DNA from 4 places in the Desulfonatronum thiosulfatophilum genome. Region 1 is predicted to be linked to each of the others. Evidence: predicted binding sites of a transcription regulator. Region 1 holds the regulator's gene; each other region holds the start of a gene.

Evidence for each region. The regulator sigma-54, encoded in region 1, starts transcription at its own class of promoters, with help from an activator protein. The targets are predictions, from matches to a motif close to CTGGCACGGNNNNTGCTT.
Region 2: BLP93_RS05510 (DUF4168 domain-containing protein) is a predicted target of sigma-54. The motif match lies at 1,617-1,634, and genes of this name have one in related genera.
Region 3: BLP93_RS14920 (PEP-CTERM sorting domain-containing protein) is a predicted target of sigma-54. The motif match lies at 1,579-1,596, and genes of this name have one in related genera.
Region 4: BLP93_RS17385 (NifB/NifX family molybdenum-iron cluster-binding protein) is a predicted target of sigma-54. The motif match lies at 2,523-2,540, and genes of this name have one in related genera.

Annotation. Positions count from the first base shown of each region.
Region 1 is NZ_FMXO01000014.1:104,641-108,353, reverse strand. Features, by position in the region: gene BLP93_RS12515 (LptA/OstA family protein) at 1-200, shown strand, start outside; gene lptB (LPS export ABC transporter ATP-binding protein) at 197-922, shown strand; gene rpoN (RNA polymerase factor sigma-54) at 989-2,425, shown strand; gene hpf (ribosome hibernation-promoting factor, HPF/YfiA family) at 2,602-3,147, shown strand; gene BLP93_RS12495 (PTS sugar transporter subunit IIA) at 3,152-3,601, shown strand; gene rapZ (RNase adapter RapZ) at 3,582-3,713, shown strand, end outside.
Region 2 is NZ_FMXO01000005.1:125,594-129,306, reverse strand. Features, by position in the region: gene BLP93_RS05515 (sensor histidine kinase) at 1-1,468, opposite strand, end outside; gene BLP93_RS05510 (DUF4168 domain-containing protein) at 1,696-2,094, shown strand; gene BLP93_RS05505 (hypothetical protein) at 2,125-2,388, shown strand; gene BLP93_RS05500 (hypothetical protein) at 2,418-2,726, opposite strand; gene BLP93_RS05495 (radical SAM/SPASM domain-containing protein) at 2,953-3,713, opposite strand, start outside.
Region 3 is NZ_FMXO01000019.1:76,696-80,408, forward strand. Features, by position in the region: gene BLP93_RS14915 (acyltransferase) at 1-477, opposite strand, end outside; gene BLP93_RS14920 (PEP-CTERM sorting domain-containing protein) at 620-1,516, opposite strand; gene BLP93_RS14930 (Ros/MucR family transcriptional regulator) at 3,483-3,713, shown strand, end outside.
Region 4 is NZ_FMXO01000009.1:134,489-138,201, reverse strand. Features, by position in the region: gene BLP93_RS09100 (universal stress protein) at 1-283, opposite strand, end outside; gene BLP93_RS09090 (sigma-54 interaction domain-containing protein) at 922-2,247, shown strand; gene BLP93_RS17385 (NifB/NifX family molybdenum-iron cluster-binding protein) at 2,628-3,443, shown strand; gene BLP93_RS09080 (nucleotide-binding protein) at 3,440-3,713, shown strand, end outside.

The DNA of each region.
Region 1 (3,713 bases):
ACGGGGATATGGCTACATATTGGGTCGATCAGGGGGTGCTGCGCCTGGAGGGAAATGCCATTGTGGAAGGCGGAGGCACCAAGCTGGAAGGCAATGTAATCACGCTCAACGTCCAGGAGAAAGAGGTAGACGTGCAGGGACGCAAGGATCGGAGAGTGGAGGGCGTTTTCATGCTGCCCCGCGAGCAGGGGGAGCAATGAGTTCAATACTGATCGGCAGTGATCTGCGTAAATCCTTCGGCCAAAAAGAGGTAGTCCGCGGAATCACTGTTCGTGTGCGGCAGGGAGAAATCGTTGGGCTGCTGGGGCCCAACGGCGCAGGCAAAACCACGACGTTTTACATGCTGGTCGGAGTGGTTAAGCCTTCGGGCGGATCCGTCGAGCTGGACGGGCAGCAAATCACGACATGGCCGCTGCATGAGCGAGCCCGTCTGGGGCTGAGTTATCTGCCCCAGGAAAGCTCGGTTTTCAAAAAGTTGACTGTCCTGCAAAACCTGCAGATTATTTTTGAATACACTGATTTATCCCGTTCCATTCAGCACAAAAAAGCGGAAGCCTTGATGGAAGAGTTGGGGATTTCCAAGCTGGCAGATCAGAAGGCCATGTATTTGTCCGGTGGTGAACGTCGAAGGCTGGAGATCGCCCGCGCCCTGATTCGCAATCCAAAATTCATGTTGTTGGATGAACCATTTGCGGGTATTGATCCACTTGCGGTGGATGATATTCAGGTCATCATTACTTCGCTCAGAGAACGGGGCATCGGGGTGTTGATTTCAGATCACAATGTCCGCGAGACATTGAAAATTTGCACCAGAGCCTCCATTGTTTTCGAAGGGAAAGCCATTTTTGAAGGCTCTCCGGAGGAAATCGTGGCGGATTCAAGTGCTCGAAAAGTATATCTTGGTGAGGATTTTTGTCTATGATCACGCATTCCGCCTTGTGCAAGCAAGGCTTCCCTGCTCAAATGCATTCAACATCGAGGGTAGGGCATGGCTCTTGAACTACGCCAGCAGCTGAAGCTGACGCAACAACTGGTGATGACTCCCCAGTTGCAACAAGCCATCAAGTTGCTTCAGCTTTCCCGAATGGAGCTGGTTGAAAGCATTCAACAGGAATTACTTGAAAATCCGGTTTTGGAGATCGTCCCGGAAAGCCTCGATGAGGCCGTCATGGAGGTGGAGAAAAAAGATCCTGCCGACGAGCGTTTTCAATCCGTCAATGTTGAAGAGCCGCGTCAACTGCATGACCCGGAATGGCAGGACTATCTTGGGGAATTTTCCAGCGTCAGCCGGCAGATGCAAGGCAGGGACTGGGAAGTGCCTGAAGAAGGAATGAGTTTTGAGGCCCGGCTGGCGGGCAAGTCGACCTTGACCGGTCATCTTTCCTGGCAGTTGCGGCTTTCGTCATTGCCGCAAAAAGATCTTGCCATCAGCAACGTGATCCTTGGCAATCTTGATTCGGTGGGGTACCTGTGCGAGCCCCTCGAGGAGATTGCGCTCATGGCGGAGTGCAGCGTCGAGGAGGCTGAAAGGGTGCTCCGGATCATGCAACGGCTGGATCCTATCGGAGTATGCGCCAGAAACCTGCAGGAATGCCTGATGGTTCAGATGGAGGAATTGGGGCTGGATGATCCGGTGCTGGTTTCTTTCGTCAAGGATCACATGGAGGAACTGGAAAAGCGCCGCTACAAGCCTCTGGCCAAGAAGTTCAAGCTCACCATGGATGAGATCAGGGAGTACCTGGAGTGCATTCAACGGCTTGATCCCATGCCCGGGAAGAGCTTCAACACCGATGATCCGCAGTTTACCAGCCCGGATGTGTATGTGCATCAACAAGGCGAGGATTTCATCGTTGTCCTGAACGAGGACGAAATTCCGGGACTGATGATCAATGAGGCCTATGCCAAAGACATGGCCATTCATGGGAAGGGGGCAAAAGAGTACATTCAGGAGAAAGTGCGTTCCGCTCACTGGCTGATGAAAAGTCTGTACCAGCGTCAGCGGACCCTGTACAAGGTCGCGGAAAGCATTGTCCGGTTTCAGCTGGAATTTTTTCGTCACGGCGTGACCCACTTGAAACCGATGATTCTGAAGGACGTGGCTTTGGACATCAGCATGCATGAATCCACTGTGAGCCGGATCACAACGAACAAGTACATGAACACGCCGCACGGCATTTTTGAACTGAAATTTTTCTTTAACAGCGCCTTGGGAATGGATGACGGCAGTGAGGCCGGCTCGGAAAGCGTCAAGGCGGAAATCAAGAAATTGATATCCGAGGAGGACCCTAAACGACCGCTGAGCGACGAGTTGATCTCCCAGTTGTTGAAAAAATCCCTGGGGGTGAATATTGCCCGCCGAACCGTGGCCAAGTATCGTATGGCGTTGAACATTGACTCATCATCCAAGCGGAAATCGATATTTTAACCGGAGATGCCAGGAGTGAAAATCTGATTGCCGTGCAAGCCGAACCACGACAGGCCGCTGGCGCTTTCCCTCCGTCGGCAACACATGTTGCATGTCCGGCGCGGATGGCTTGGCGGATCAGAAATGCACCTTGTCCGAAACAATCAACCTTGAACCCTTTCTCTGGAGGTGTCTGCATGGAAATCACATTCACGTTTAAGAATTTTGAGCCGTCGAATCACCTCAAAGGGTATGCCCGTGAACGTTTTGACAAAATCAACCGCTACCTGCGGCCGGACGATGACGGCGAGATCGCGGTGAATCTCTCCGTGGAAAAATACCGCCACATGGCCGAGGTCATATTGACGGGCAAGGACATGCATTTTTCCGCGACCAGCGAGAGTGAGGACATGTATTCCACCATCGATCTGGTTCTGGACAAGCTCGAGGCCCAGGTCCGCAAGATCAAGGAGAAAAGCAAGGACCACCGTCGCGGCCAGAAAGGGCAATCCGCAAGGGTTGATGTGATCTCCTTCACCCAGGACGAAACCGGAAAGCGTGAACAGACCATTACGGAAACGGACAATTTTGAACCCAAGCCCATGTCCGTGGACGAAGCGGCCATGCAGCTTGAAGCTCTGGGCAACGAATTCCTGGTGTTCTTCAATGCGGATATTGAGCGCGTGAACGTAATTTATCGCCGAAAAAGCAGCGATTTCGGCTTGATTGATCCGGGAATATAACCTGATGATCCTCCGGGAATATCTAAGCAAGGACCTGCTACTTCCTGAACTGCAGGCCCGGAACAAGACTGAGGTTCTGGCGGAGCTGGTCTCCGCCCTGGCCCTGAAGTGGCCGAGCTTCGACGCCGAGACTGCGTTCCGGGTCCTGCGGGACAGGGAGAGTCTGGGCAGTACCGGAATAGGCGACGGGATCGCCATACCCCACGGCAAATTGGAGGGGCTTGAGCAGATTGTGCTCGTGGTCGGCCGCAGTTCCGCGGGGGTTGATTTCGAGGCCCTGGATTACAAACCGTGTCATATTTTTTTCATGGTTCTGGCCCCGGAACATGTAGCCGGAATGCATTTGCGCATACTGGCTTCCATCACTAGACTGCTGAAGAACGAAGAATTTAGGCACGCCTTCCTCACAGCCCAAGACAAGGATCATTTCTGGGATGCACTCAACACTGCCTGAGCAAACTTCTGTGCAGGAGCCGGAACAGCCTGGACAACCTCCCCGCGGCATCCATGATGTCTCGCTGGTGATGATTACAGGCCAATCCGGGGCCGGTAAAAGTACGGTCTTG
Region 2 (3,713 bases), on a different contig from region 1:
CGGACAGCCAAATTCGAAAGAACGCTCCGCCCAACCGGCTCTTTCCGAACTCGATGCTCCCGCCGTGGTCCCGGAGAATACCATGGACCACGGCCAAACCCAGACCGGTACCATGGCCTACGCTTTTAGTCGTAAAAAACGGTTCGAACAGCTTGGTTTCTATCTCCAAGGGAATACCGGGACCGTCGTCATCCACCTGCATCCACGCCTGGTTTTCTTTTTTGCCACAAGAAACGACAGCTCGCCCTCCGGAGGCAGACTGGACTGCGTTGCGGATCAAGTTGACCAAAACCTGCTCCATGCGAACGCTGTCCAGGTTGATCTGAAGCGCCTCGTTTGCATTGCCCAAGGGGAAAACCGTCTCCAGGCAAGTCCGATGGTTTTCGGCATCTTCGCTTACAGCGGACACGGCGGAGCGGATCAATTGCGTCAAGCAGGTCGGCTTTTTGCGCAATGCGTTGCAACGGCTGAAATCCAACAGTTGGCGGATGATGTGTTCCATCCGATCCACTTCTCGACGAATGTCGCGTAGCGTCTCCACGATTTCCGCGTCCAGGGCGGACTTGCGAAGGACGCGTTGTGCTTTGCCGCTGACGACGCTCAAGGGCGTGCCCAGTTCATGAGCCACGCCTGCGGCCAATTCTCCGATCGCTGCCAGTTTTTCGGTTTGACGCAACTGGGCCTGCAACTGCATCTGTCGGATACGACGTTCTCGGAGTTCGGCTTTGGCCTCCTCAATGGTATCCAGCATCCGATTGAATTGTCGACCGATATTCACGATTTCCTTCGGGCCGTGCGGTTGAAGTCGATGGTTTTGATCGCCTTCAGCCACCCTGGACATGCTGTTTTCCAGGCTGGAGAGGTATTGGCCCAGAGCGCGGTGATGTCCGAAGAGGACGAGCCCGGACATGAACAACAATCCCAATCCCAAACCTAATGCGACGCGAGCACGAACAGCCCGAACGTCCTCCTGAATGTCGCTTTTTCGACGAGTCAATTGAAGCAGGCCGTTGATTCGCCCCCCAGAGTCGGTCAGTGGCACGAAGTACGAGAAAACCTCTCGTCCTGCCACGTTGCCGTACTCCCCGCGCTGCTTGCCATCTGCGGCCAGCTCGGTCAGCCGTTCTTGCTCCGGAGTTGGTTCGCTTCGTCCGGCTGAGGCGATCCGGCGGCCCTGACGATCATAAACATATGCACTGTAAACTCTGCCGATGGAAAAGGCGGACTCCACCGCCCGCAGTACGCTACCTTGGCGTTTCAGCTCCATGGAATGACTGAGCGGCAACTGAATCGCCCTGGCCACCAATTCCAGATCTTTTTGCATACGGTGCTCTATGTTCCGCTCCACGAGCTGCAGGAGCAGGTATCCAGTCAGTCCCATCGCCATGGCCAAAGGCAGGATAACGGAGATGACAAGAGCTGAACGCAGACTGAAGTAATCGGATAATGTCGGAATACGATGGAGCAATGTTCCTCCTTATGGTGCAGGAATGGATTTACACATGTGACTTTTTTATACATGCCAAGAGAGCACATCTCAAGGCTATTTTTTTGAACGATTCATTGCGTTCTACTTATTTACTTTTGATTTCAATGAATTGCTAAAACATTGAACTCTGGCACAGTGCGTGCTTTTGAGATGGGTGATGCCGTTTGATGATCTTGCGGTTAAAATTTTCTCGGAGGTATTTGAAGATGAAGAAGGCGTTTTTATTGTTAACAGGACCAATTTTCGCAAGTTTTCTCGTGTTGGCCTTGAGCCTTGGCGTGCACGCCCAGACCGGCCACGCCGAGGGACAGCCGCCGATGCAGCAGCCAGGAACGGCGACGCAGATCAGCGATGCTGAGCTTGAAAAAGTAGCGACAGCTTACTTGGATATTCATGAGATCCGCATGGAATTGCAAGAATCACTGGCCGGGGAGACCGATCCAAATTCCGCCCAGCGGATGCAGGAAGAAGCGGGAGCGGCCATGGTTCTGGCCGTTCAGAACAGTGGGTTGAATCTTGAAACGTATAATCATGTCATGCAGGAAGTGCAGGTGAACACCGAACTGCGGGAAATGCTGACGGCGAAGCTGGATAAATTGCAATAGGACGGCGCGAAAACTGATGGAGGGTATATTATGTTCGGCAAAATGACCGTTCCTTTGCTGGTACTGGCAGCATGCATGTTTTTGGGGGCGGCCTGCGGTCCGGATCAGGAGGAGTACGAATTGCCGGTCAGGCCTGGAGAAAGGCCTTCTGGTTACGAACAGCCAACTAGTGAGGATCGGCAGTGGATGCAGCCTGAAGCCCCTACGGAAGAGCCTGGGTCAAATCGGGATTTCCAGACCGATGGGCAAGAGCAGGAACAAGGCGCGCCTTTTGACGCGCGTCCGACCCAATAGCGTCAGGTCCCGGCCTCTTGAACAGGCTTCTAAATCTGGTCTTCCAGGCTGAATGTGATAACGAAGCGTTCGTATTGTAGGTAATCAACCATAAAACAATTTGTTGCAACAATGTACGAACGTTGTCCTGGCGCGTGGGGAACATGCAAGGGGCTGCCGATATATCGGCAGACCCTTGCGCGCCTTTGGGTTGAACGTCCCTCGCAAACTTCCGAAACCCTCACCAGCAGCACGATACTTATGTTGAAAAAGCTGGTTAATCTGATGCGGAACGAATTTCCGGACTCGTCCGCAAACGCGCGCAGCAAGTTCGGCTTGTATTCCTTGATGGACTCCATGGCCGCACAATGTCCTTGGCAAGGTTCCTCCTTTTCCGAAGGATTCAGCACTAACTGTAGCGGGCGTGCAACAAGGAAGGTAAAAGCCGCACTTTGGCCACTCCGACTTCATGCATGCTCACCCTTCACTCGCCCTCAAGCAGGGCTCCTTAGCGTTGGATGAAATGGAATAACGGCTTCGGCTCGCGCATCCCGCTCTGCCTCTTCGGTTTTCTGTATTGATGGATCACCTCTTCCGCTTCGGACAATTCCGGCAAATCGTGGCCGGTTTGTTTTTTTCCAGGCCTTCCCGGAACTGATCATATTGCTTGTTTCGCCAGATTACCGGCAGATGTTCGTCGTTGACGTTGCCGAAGGTCACCCGGCTGTACGGCGCGGGTTGGCCTTGGCGGGCGTATTCGGCATGGTCCACGGGCACGTTGGCGTAGACGCAGGGGGAGACTTCCCCGTCCGCGGAAACGAACAAGGCTCGCTGGACGTTCTCGGCGCAGACCGGCTCGTCTTCCCCCTTGGGGGCAAAGCTTGGGGTGTGAATGATCACGCCAAGGTGGGCGGCTGCTTCACGCAACCTTGTGAACCGCTCCTCTAGGGCCTGGCGTTCCCGGTCGTCCTTGGGCGCGAGCACTTCCTCGGAGAGTTCCACGCCCGGCTCGAAATCCAGCACGCTGATCACGGCCTGTTCCACTCCGTGGTCGGCCATCAGCCGAGGCAATCCTTCCAGATCGTCCAGCCCGGAGCGCAGCAGCATGTAGGCGATGTGCACCGCGGGCCTGGAAGTGCCCCGCCCCTGCTTGATTCGTCGGACCATGTCCATTCGTTCCAGCACCTTGACCAGCGGCGCTCCGGCTCGGGCCGGGTCGTTGTGTTCCGGGGTCGTCCCGGTCAGGGAGAAGGCCAGAATGTCCAATCCCGCATCCATGACCTGAATCAGACGTTTCTCGGTCAACAGCATACCATTGGTAGTCACGCCCACGGTGCAGCCGGCTT
Region 3 (3,713 bases), on a different contig from region 1:
GTTGCCGACGACCGTGTGCGCTGTAAGGATGCAATCTTCTCCGAGCATGGAATAGTTGCCGATTTGCACCAATGTCGGCTCCAAAATTTTCCCTCCGACCATAACGGATTTTCCAATTTTGGCTCCAATCATGGAATAGGCCGTGCCGCGCATGTTCACGGGCACGAGGTTGGCATTGATCAGTGGCCAGAGATGATTCACGTAAAGAAAACCGAGCAGTTTCCAGACCACCGATCGACTGTCGGTTCCAAGGGCAAAGGCACCTTCCTCAAGAGGCCAGAGTGCGCGAAGAAGATAGAGTATGCCAATGGTTGAAAAGACAAAAACAAACCCAAAAATCGTGATCAGGAACACTGCCTGGAATCCATGAGGGAGCAGCACGGGGCCATGGATCAGCCAAGCGGCTCCAAACCCCAGCCCTAAACATATAGTGCTGCAACAGGTACTCAGCAGGATATCCGAAAACGTTATTTTCATGACCTTCTCCAGCGGTTCATGAAAAAACTTCTGTTAGTTGCTCCGAAGACAATCTGGATAAGCGGCCCCAGGTATTCCACAGTTGAAAGCCGCCTTGCGTCGCAAGGCGGCTTTCAACTTGGCAATGGTCCGCCATCAAGAATTAGCCTTCGCGCCGACGAATTCTGGCAACTCCGGCGAGGCCCAGCAGGCCGAGGCCCAGCAGGAGGATCGTTCCGGGCTCAGGAATTACGTAGTAAGTCGCGCTTCCGGATTCAATCGAAAAGTTCCAGCCATAAAGAGGATTCATCGAGATATTGCTGGCTTCAAGACGCAAATCAAATCCACGGTCTCTTCCAATATCTGCCAGAAGTGCATCGTAATTGCTCAAGTGAAGTCCGACCTGAAGAAGTTCCGCCCACAGGCCGCCGACAACATCAAGATAGCCGAGTGTTTCAGCGCGTGCGTCAGCGGGATTTAAGTTCGCTCGAAAAAGATCAGTCTGATCGGCAATCGGATTGCCAGTGGTAGCGGTTTCTTCGACCCATAAGGCGCCGGGCTGGAAAATCGCGGACAAAAGAAGAGTTGAACCAGTCGGCATGTCTTGAGCAAATGTGTCATAGGCTCCGAGACCGCCAGGGTTTGGTCCAGACATCATAGCGGGAATATAAGCATTCGTGTCACTCCACCATAATTCCAGATAACTTGTGCCCATATTGCTGGCGCCAAAATAGCTGACATTATCTGCGCTCTGAGTACCTAGCAAATTTCCAAAACGCAGGGCGAGATACCCATCTCCATTAGTTGAATAAAGTGGGTCATCCCAGGGTCCGGCTACAATATTCTGATTCGGTCCAGAAAACAGATGAGGTCGAATCTCACCAACTTGAGCAACTCCCCACAAGTAAGGCTGCTCATGATCTGACAAATAGCTCACACCTTGTGAGGTAACAGCTTTATGCCAGTAATTTAAATTCAAGTTGATCGCCTGAGCCTTGCCGACCATGACCATTCCACTCAATAACACTGCCGCCAAAAAAACCGTGAGCAATCGTTTCATGACTCCAACTCCTTTCAAAATTTTTAAGAAATTTGACCCCGCCTTATCCTATGGCGAGAGATAAGCAAGGGTTGTGCCACGATATAAATACTTAAAAATAATAATATATTTTTTATTTTCTTTGAAAGAAGCATTTGAACTGTAAAGACTCCCGACATCGTACTTTTCCAGAAGACTTAAAAGTGAAAGCCCCAGGCCACCATCAAAGCCCCGAGGGGACCAGTACTTAAGGTTTTCATGTAAAGGCGGAACCTAATGGGAGATCCTGAGCTTCAATATGCAACTCGAGGTATTCAAACTACGCATTTGAAAGGCTTGAAATCATGATCATTTCATGAACGCCCTCAAGCGCCACGCTGAAGGACTCATTTATTCTTTTTAAATGAAGAAGGTAATTATTCAGCACTCTTGATTGCATGGCATGAAGTGGTCCGGCTTGTCTCGATTTTTTGGCATCGCCTGTCTGACTGAGTCAGGATCCGTTCATCGAACCATTGCTGGGCGCTTAAAGCGCCAAACGCTGTTTATTCACGCAATGGTTCGAATGCTACGAAGCCGACGAAGGAGTTGTGAGGCCGAAAAATCGAGACAAGCCGGACCGCTGGCAAGTAGTTGCTGAAGAAGATGCCAAGACGAAGAGCTGTAAAGAATGCCGACAGGTGCGGGTGTAAAATTACCCGACAACACCCTCGGCAGACGGGCATAATTTTTTATCCGGCTTCAACAATACACAAGCGAATTTCTTCGCCAGGGCGACGCGAACAGGCATACATCACGGGCAACCGTTACCAGCACCCTGATCAATGACTGCTCGGTACCGTCTCCACGAATTGAGCATTGACGGTGCATGTTTTAAAATCAGCTCATTATTGGAGCGACAAGATGAATGAACTGGAATTGAGGTTTATGCTTTCCTCAAGTTTTGGTTTTCCGCTATCCAGAAGGAAATGTATTTACCCGTGCCCTAAATCAAACTTGCGGATGCTGATAGGTATTCATTCAGCAAATTTTGATCTCCGACACAAACAAGGCCAGCTAGTCTTGATTTGGCGATTTCGCATCTCTGATTGAAGTCAGGATTGGTTCATCCCGCGGCAATCCCGACGCAGGCATTTGTTGTCTCCAGCACTATGGAAATGGCGAGGGATGTTACGAAGCCGGCGACGGAATTCGAGCTGCCGCAAAACCATGGTAATCAAAATCTCAAGTGAGTAATTGCCTGCGGACATGTCATCCCCATGCGCACAATTCCCGAATCACAAGCCGCGGCGTTCGCAGCGTTGCGGCCAGACGCAGCATTCGCTTGAATGGATGCCGCTTTTGAGCAGTCCGTTTAAGGTTGCGGTTTTCCATGGAAGCGCCTTTTTTATTGATCACTTTCCTGCTTGCCCCTCATTGAGTTTGTAGTTGACTCCGGTTTTGTCACGGATCAGCTCCCGCTGAGTTTTAGCCACGATACCCTTACAGCGCATGACATACTTTGTGTTGTGTTCAGTTACTGCATTTGCAACACTTATGTTGCGTGCAACGCCAAGCCGTGATGCGTTTCTCATCCTTGGCCATCTGGCTTGTCCCTTCCTAACGATATAGAAATACTACATATTGTTTCATCTAGTGTGGTTCCCAATGCGCTGGGCATGGAAATTGCTTAATGTAGGCAATGTTGTGGACCATCTTGGTGAAGAACGCACAAGCGAGAGCAGGTAAAGGGTAAAGCAAGAACGCCATGTCAATCCAGATTCACAAGTCGAATCAAGATGGCTCACGGCATCTTTTGTTCATGAAAACATAAACGAGTACATCTTCGGCAAACAGACGGAGGGCGAGAATCATTCACAAGCGATAACCCGTTTCATTCAAATTGGACCGAAATGCAGCGTTTGCGAATCATGCTTGAACTCGCTTGCGTTGCCGGCGAAACACTTCCCTTTCACATAAAAAAACATTTAACACAGGGAGTAGAACCATGGACGAATTCGTGAAACAATCGTTGGAAATCGTGAAAGCACAGGCTGGAATCCGACCGATGACGGAAGAAGAGATGACCTCCATGGTCATGAAGATGTCGTCCAGCTTAAAGATTGCATCAGATATCGGATCCGGCATGGCAGGGATGGACGAATCCAGTCCCGAACTGCAGAGCGATCCCAGGAAGGTCATCAAGGAAAAGTCCATTACTTGTCTGGAGTGTGGAAAG
Region 4 (3,713 bases), on a different contig from region 1:
TCTTGAGGATCTCCACATCAAGGAATCCCGCGCTGAGCATGACATCCGCCGTGAGCCCCGATGGCATCATCGCCCGGCACATGTCCTCAATTTCCACACGACGCGCGGAGATTTCCTCCGCGTTGGAAAGCTGCAACACGCAACCCCCCTCATGGCCGAGGGGGGTGCTGACATGCAGGACCGTGAACCCCGCGTTGTTCCTGACAGCCATGGAGGATGCCGCCTGAAAAGCGGCTTTCCCGTCGCCCCTGTCGGACAGGGCAAGAAGGATCAATTTGAACATATTCTCCTCCTTGGCATGCTGTTCTGCGCCGCGGACACGGAAACGGTTCCAATGATCCCGGACCGAGGATGTTTCATTTGCCGGAGCGATGTATCCATGTTGCGGCTTGGCTTTCCCGGATGGGGTTCACGTTCAAGATCCTTGATTGAAAATGGCTCACTGGCCCTGGCGGTTTCGGTTCTTTTGGCACCGTGGTCCATTTCCATTTTCCCCGGTTCGCCGGCACTGGCCGCGCCGCTTTTGTTTGCCTCTGTTTCCGTCTTTGTCCTGAACTACTGGACCTGTACCGTCTTGATTCGGCATGGCTGAGCCTCCTTGAATGTTCGATCAGATCGTAAAATATTTCTGAAAGGGTCGGGCGGATTCCCATATTCATGAAATAATTTGTTTTTTATGCTTTCTTGAATTCAAGGAATGGGATTCGGTTCATGTTTGCCCTGTTTTTGGACTGTGCTTGGCTTGTCAATAAGCATTTTGCGTGCCGAAAATTTTATTCATTATATATAGAGGGTTGACATCTATGGCGATGGGTGTACAAGCGACTTGGGCTAATTATGAGCCCGAATGGCTTCTTAGGGCGTATTTTTAGCAGTTTGCATCTCCCCCACCTGGGGCCGAATTTTATGAATGGGGCATTTATGAGTTTTCCGAAAGATATTTCCTGTGAACATATCATGGACAGCCTGGCCGACGGCGTATTTACGGTGGACCTGGATTGGAACATCACGTTCTTCAATCGTGCGGCCAGCGCCATCACCGGGGTGCTCAAGGACGAGGCTTTGGGGCGCAAGTGCTGGGAGGTTTTTCGTTCCAGCATCTGCGACGGGGCCTGCGTTCTCAGGACCTCACTGGAAGCCGGAGAAAATCGAGGCAACCGCTCTTTGCATTTTGTTCGTGCCGACGGAACCAAAGTTCCCATCAGCATCAGTGCGGCGCCCTTGCGCGACCGGCGGGGAAAAATCGTGGGGGGGGTGGAAACGTTTCGTGATCTTTCGGCATTGCGCCTGATTCAGAAAAAACTCGACGGACTGTACAGGATCGAAGACATTCTCAGCAAGAGTCCAGAGTTCCAGCGGATTCTCGGTATTCTCCCGCAGATCGCGGCCAGTGGCTCTGCGGTTCTTATCCTTGGCGAGTCGGGTACCGGAAAGGAGCTTGTGGCCCGTGCGATTCACAATTTGAGCGGACGCAGCACCAAGCCCTTCGTTGCCGTGAACTGCGGCGCCTTGCCGGAAAATCTGCTGGAGAGCGAACTTTTCGGTCACAAGGCCGGGGCGTTCACTGATGCCAAAAAGGACAAGCCCGGACGCTTCCAAATGGCCGACGGCGGCACCTTGTTCCTTGATGAGATCGGCGACATGCCGCTGGCTTTGCAGGTCAAAATCCTGCGCGTTCTGCAGGAGAAAGTGGTTGAACCTTTGGGGTCGGTTCGCGGCGTTGCGGTAAACGTCCGGGTCATTGCCGCCACAAACCGCAATCTGGAGGAGATGGTCTCCAGGCAAACCTTTCGCAGCGATCTTTATTATCGACTTAACGTGGTCCGCCTGGTTCTGCCTCCATTACGCCGCAGGCCTGAGGACATTCTGCTTCTGGCCCAGCATTTCATCAAGCGACAAAATGTCCTGAGCGGCAAGGACATCCAGGGACTTGCCCCGGAGGTGCTTCAGTTTTTGATGCGGCATGCGTTTCCCGGCAACGTCCGGGAATTGGAGAACATCATCGAATATGCCTTTATCCTCTGCCCCGGCGGGTTCATTATGCAGGAGCATTTGCCCGAGGGATTGTGCCCTTTCGAGGCACCCAGCCCTTCGCCGACCTTTCGAGGGACCATGGACGAGATCAAACGTCAGGCTGCTGCTGCTGCCCTGGCCCGCAACAACGGACGCGTCATGGCCGCCTGCCGTGAATTGATGGTTTCCAAGGATACCCTGCGTCGACTGCTGAACGCCTCGCAGGCCGCATAGAAAGATAAATCCCGCAAGATGAACTCCTCTGCAATATGACCGCGCCTAAGCAGCTTATCTTCGGCACAACGTTCACCTCTTTATGATCCTGATAGATCAGCACCGCGTACTTCTTCCCTACTCCCACATCTCCATATGCCGGTAAGCCGACCTTCCACAACGGCCTGCTCCTGGTGACGTCCATCGGTGCACGAACTGGGCTTGTTTTGCGCCCGACTTCTGATTTGCTCTGCTGTGAAATTTTTTAACATGTCGTAACTATAGAATTAAATTGTTTGGCATGTTTTCTGCCATTCATTGAATGTGACCCAGCAGGTCTCGTTGAGCCATCTTTCGAAGGAAATCCCATGCGTCTATGCCTGGCATGTTACGGAGATCGTGTGGCGACATTGTTGGAAACCGCCACAAAGTTGTGCTTCTACCCCGCGACCAAAGTCAGGGTTGATCAATCCAGGCCAGGAGAGGAATCGGACGTGCAGGTGGGGGAAAAGCTTGTCATCGTCTTGCCGACACCCGTGCGCGAGGTCGGCCTGATCGGTTTCATTGACATGCTGGCGATGTGGGGGACGGATGTGTTGCTCTGCGGCGGACTCACCTGCGGCGACCTGGAAACGCTCCGCAAAAAGGGGATCCGGGTGGAACCCTGGATTGGAGGAGCCGTGGACGAAGTGCTCAACGCATGGTTTTCCGGCCGCATCCAGTCGGTGAAGATGCCCGGATGCGCTGGATGCCGCGGCAAACAGAAGAGATACGGATCAGAATACAACCATAAAGAAGGTGCTGAAATGAAGAGTGAAGTTGTTGCCGTGACCAGTGAAGGCCCTCTCCTGGAAGATATGGTTGATCCTCGTTTCGGGCGGGCTGCCGGGTTTGTGATAATGGACCTGACCAAGAATGAAGCCAGGTACATTGACAACGGCGGCTCTCAGACCCTGGCCCAGGGGGCGGGCATTCAGGCCGCTGAAAACGTGGCTCAAGCCGGTGCGGATCTGGTGATAAGCGGTTTTGTCGGGCCGAAGGCCTTCCAAGCTCTTTCCGCCGCGGGAATTCGGATAATCCAGAATGTTGAGGGGGTAACCGTGGCCCAGGCCCTGGACAAGTATCGGCGAGGAGAATTGAAGGTGGCCGACGCTCCCAATTCCAGAGGCCACGGAAACACGGGAGGAAAGCGGCAAGGGGCTGGAGGAGCACGGTGATTTACGCCATTGCCAGCGGCAAGGGCGGCACGGGGAAAACCACGGTAACCGCTTCCTTGGCCGAAATCTGGGATCACCCGCTTACAGTGGTAGATCTGGACGTGGAAGAGCCGAACCTGCATCTTTTTCTGAATCCAGTGATCACCGGCGAGAGTAAGGGCCTGCTGGAAGTTCCAGAGTTGGATCCAGCCCTGTGCACTCTTTGCGGGGAATGCGCGGCATTTTGCCAGTACAAGGCGCTCTCCGTAATTGGCAAGAAACTGCTGGTGT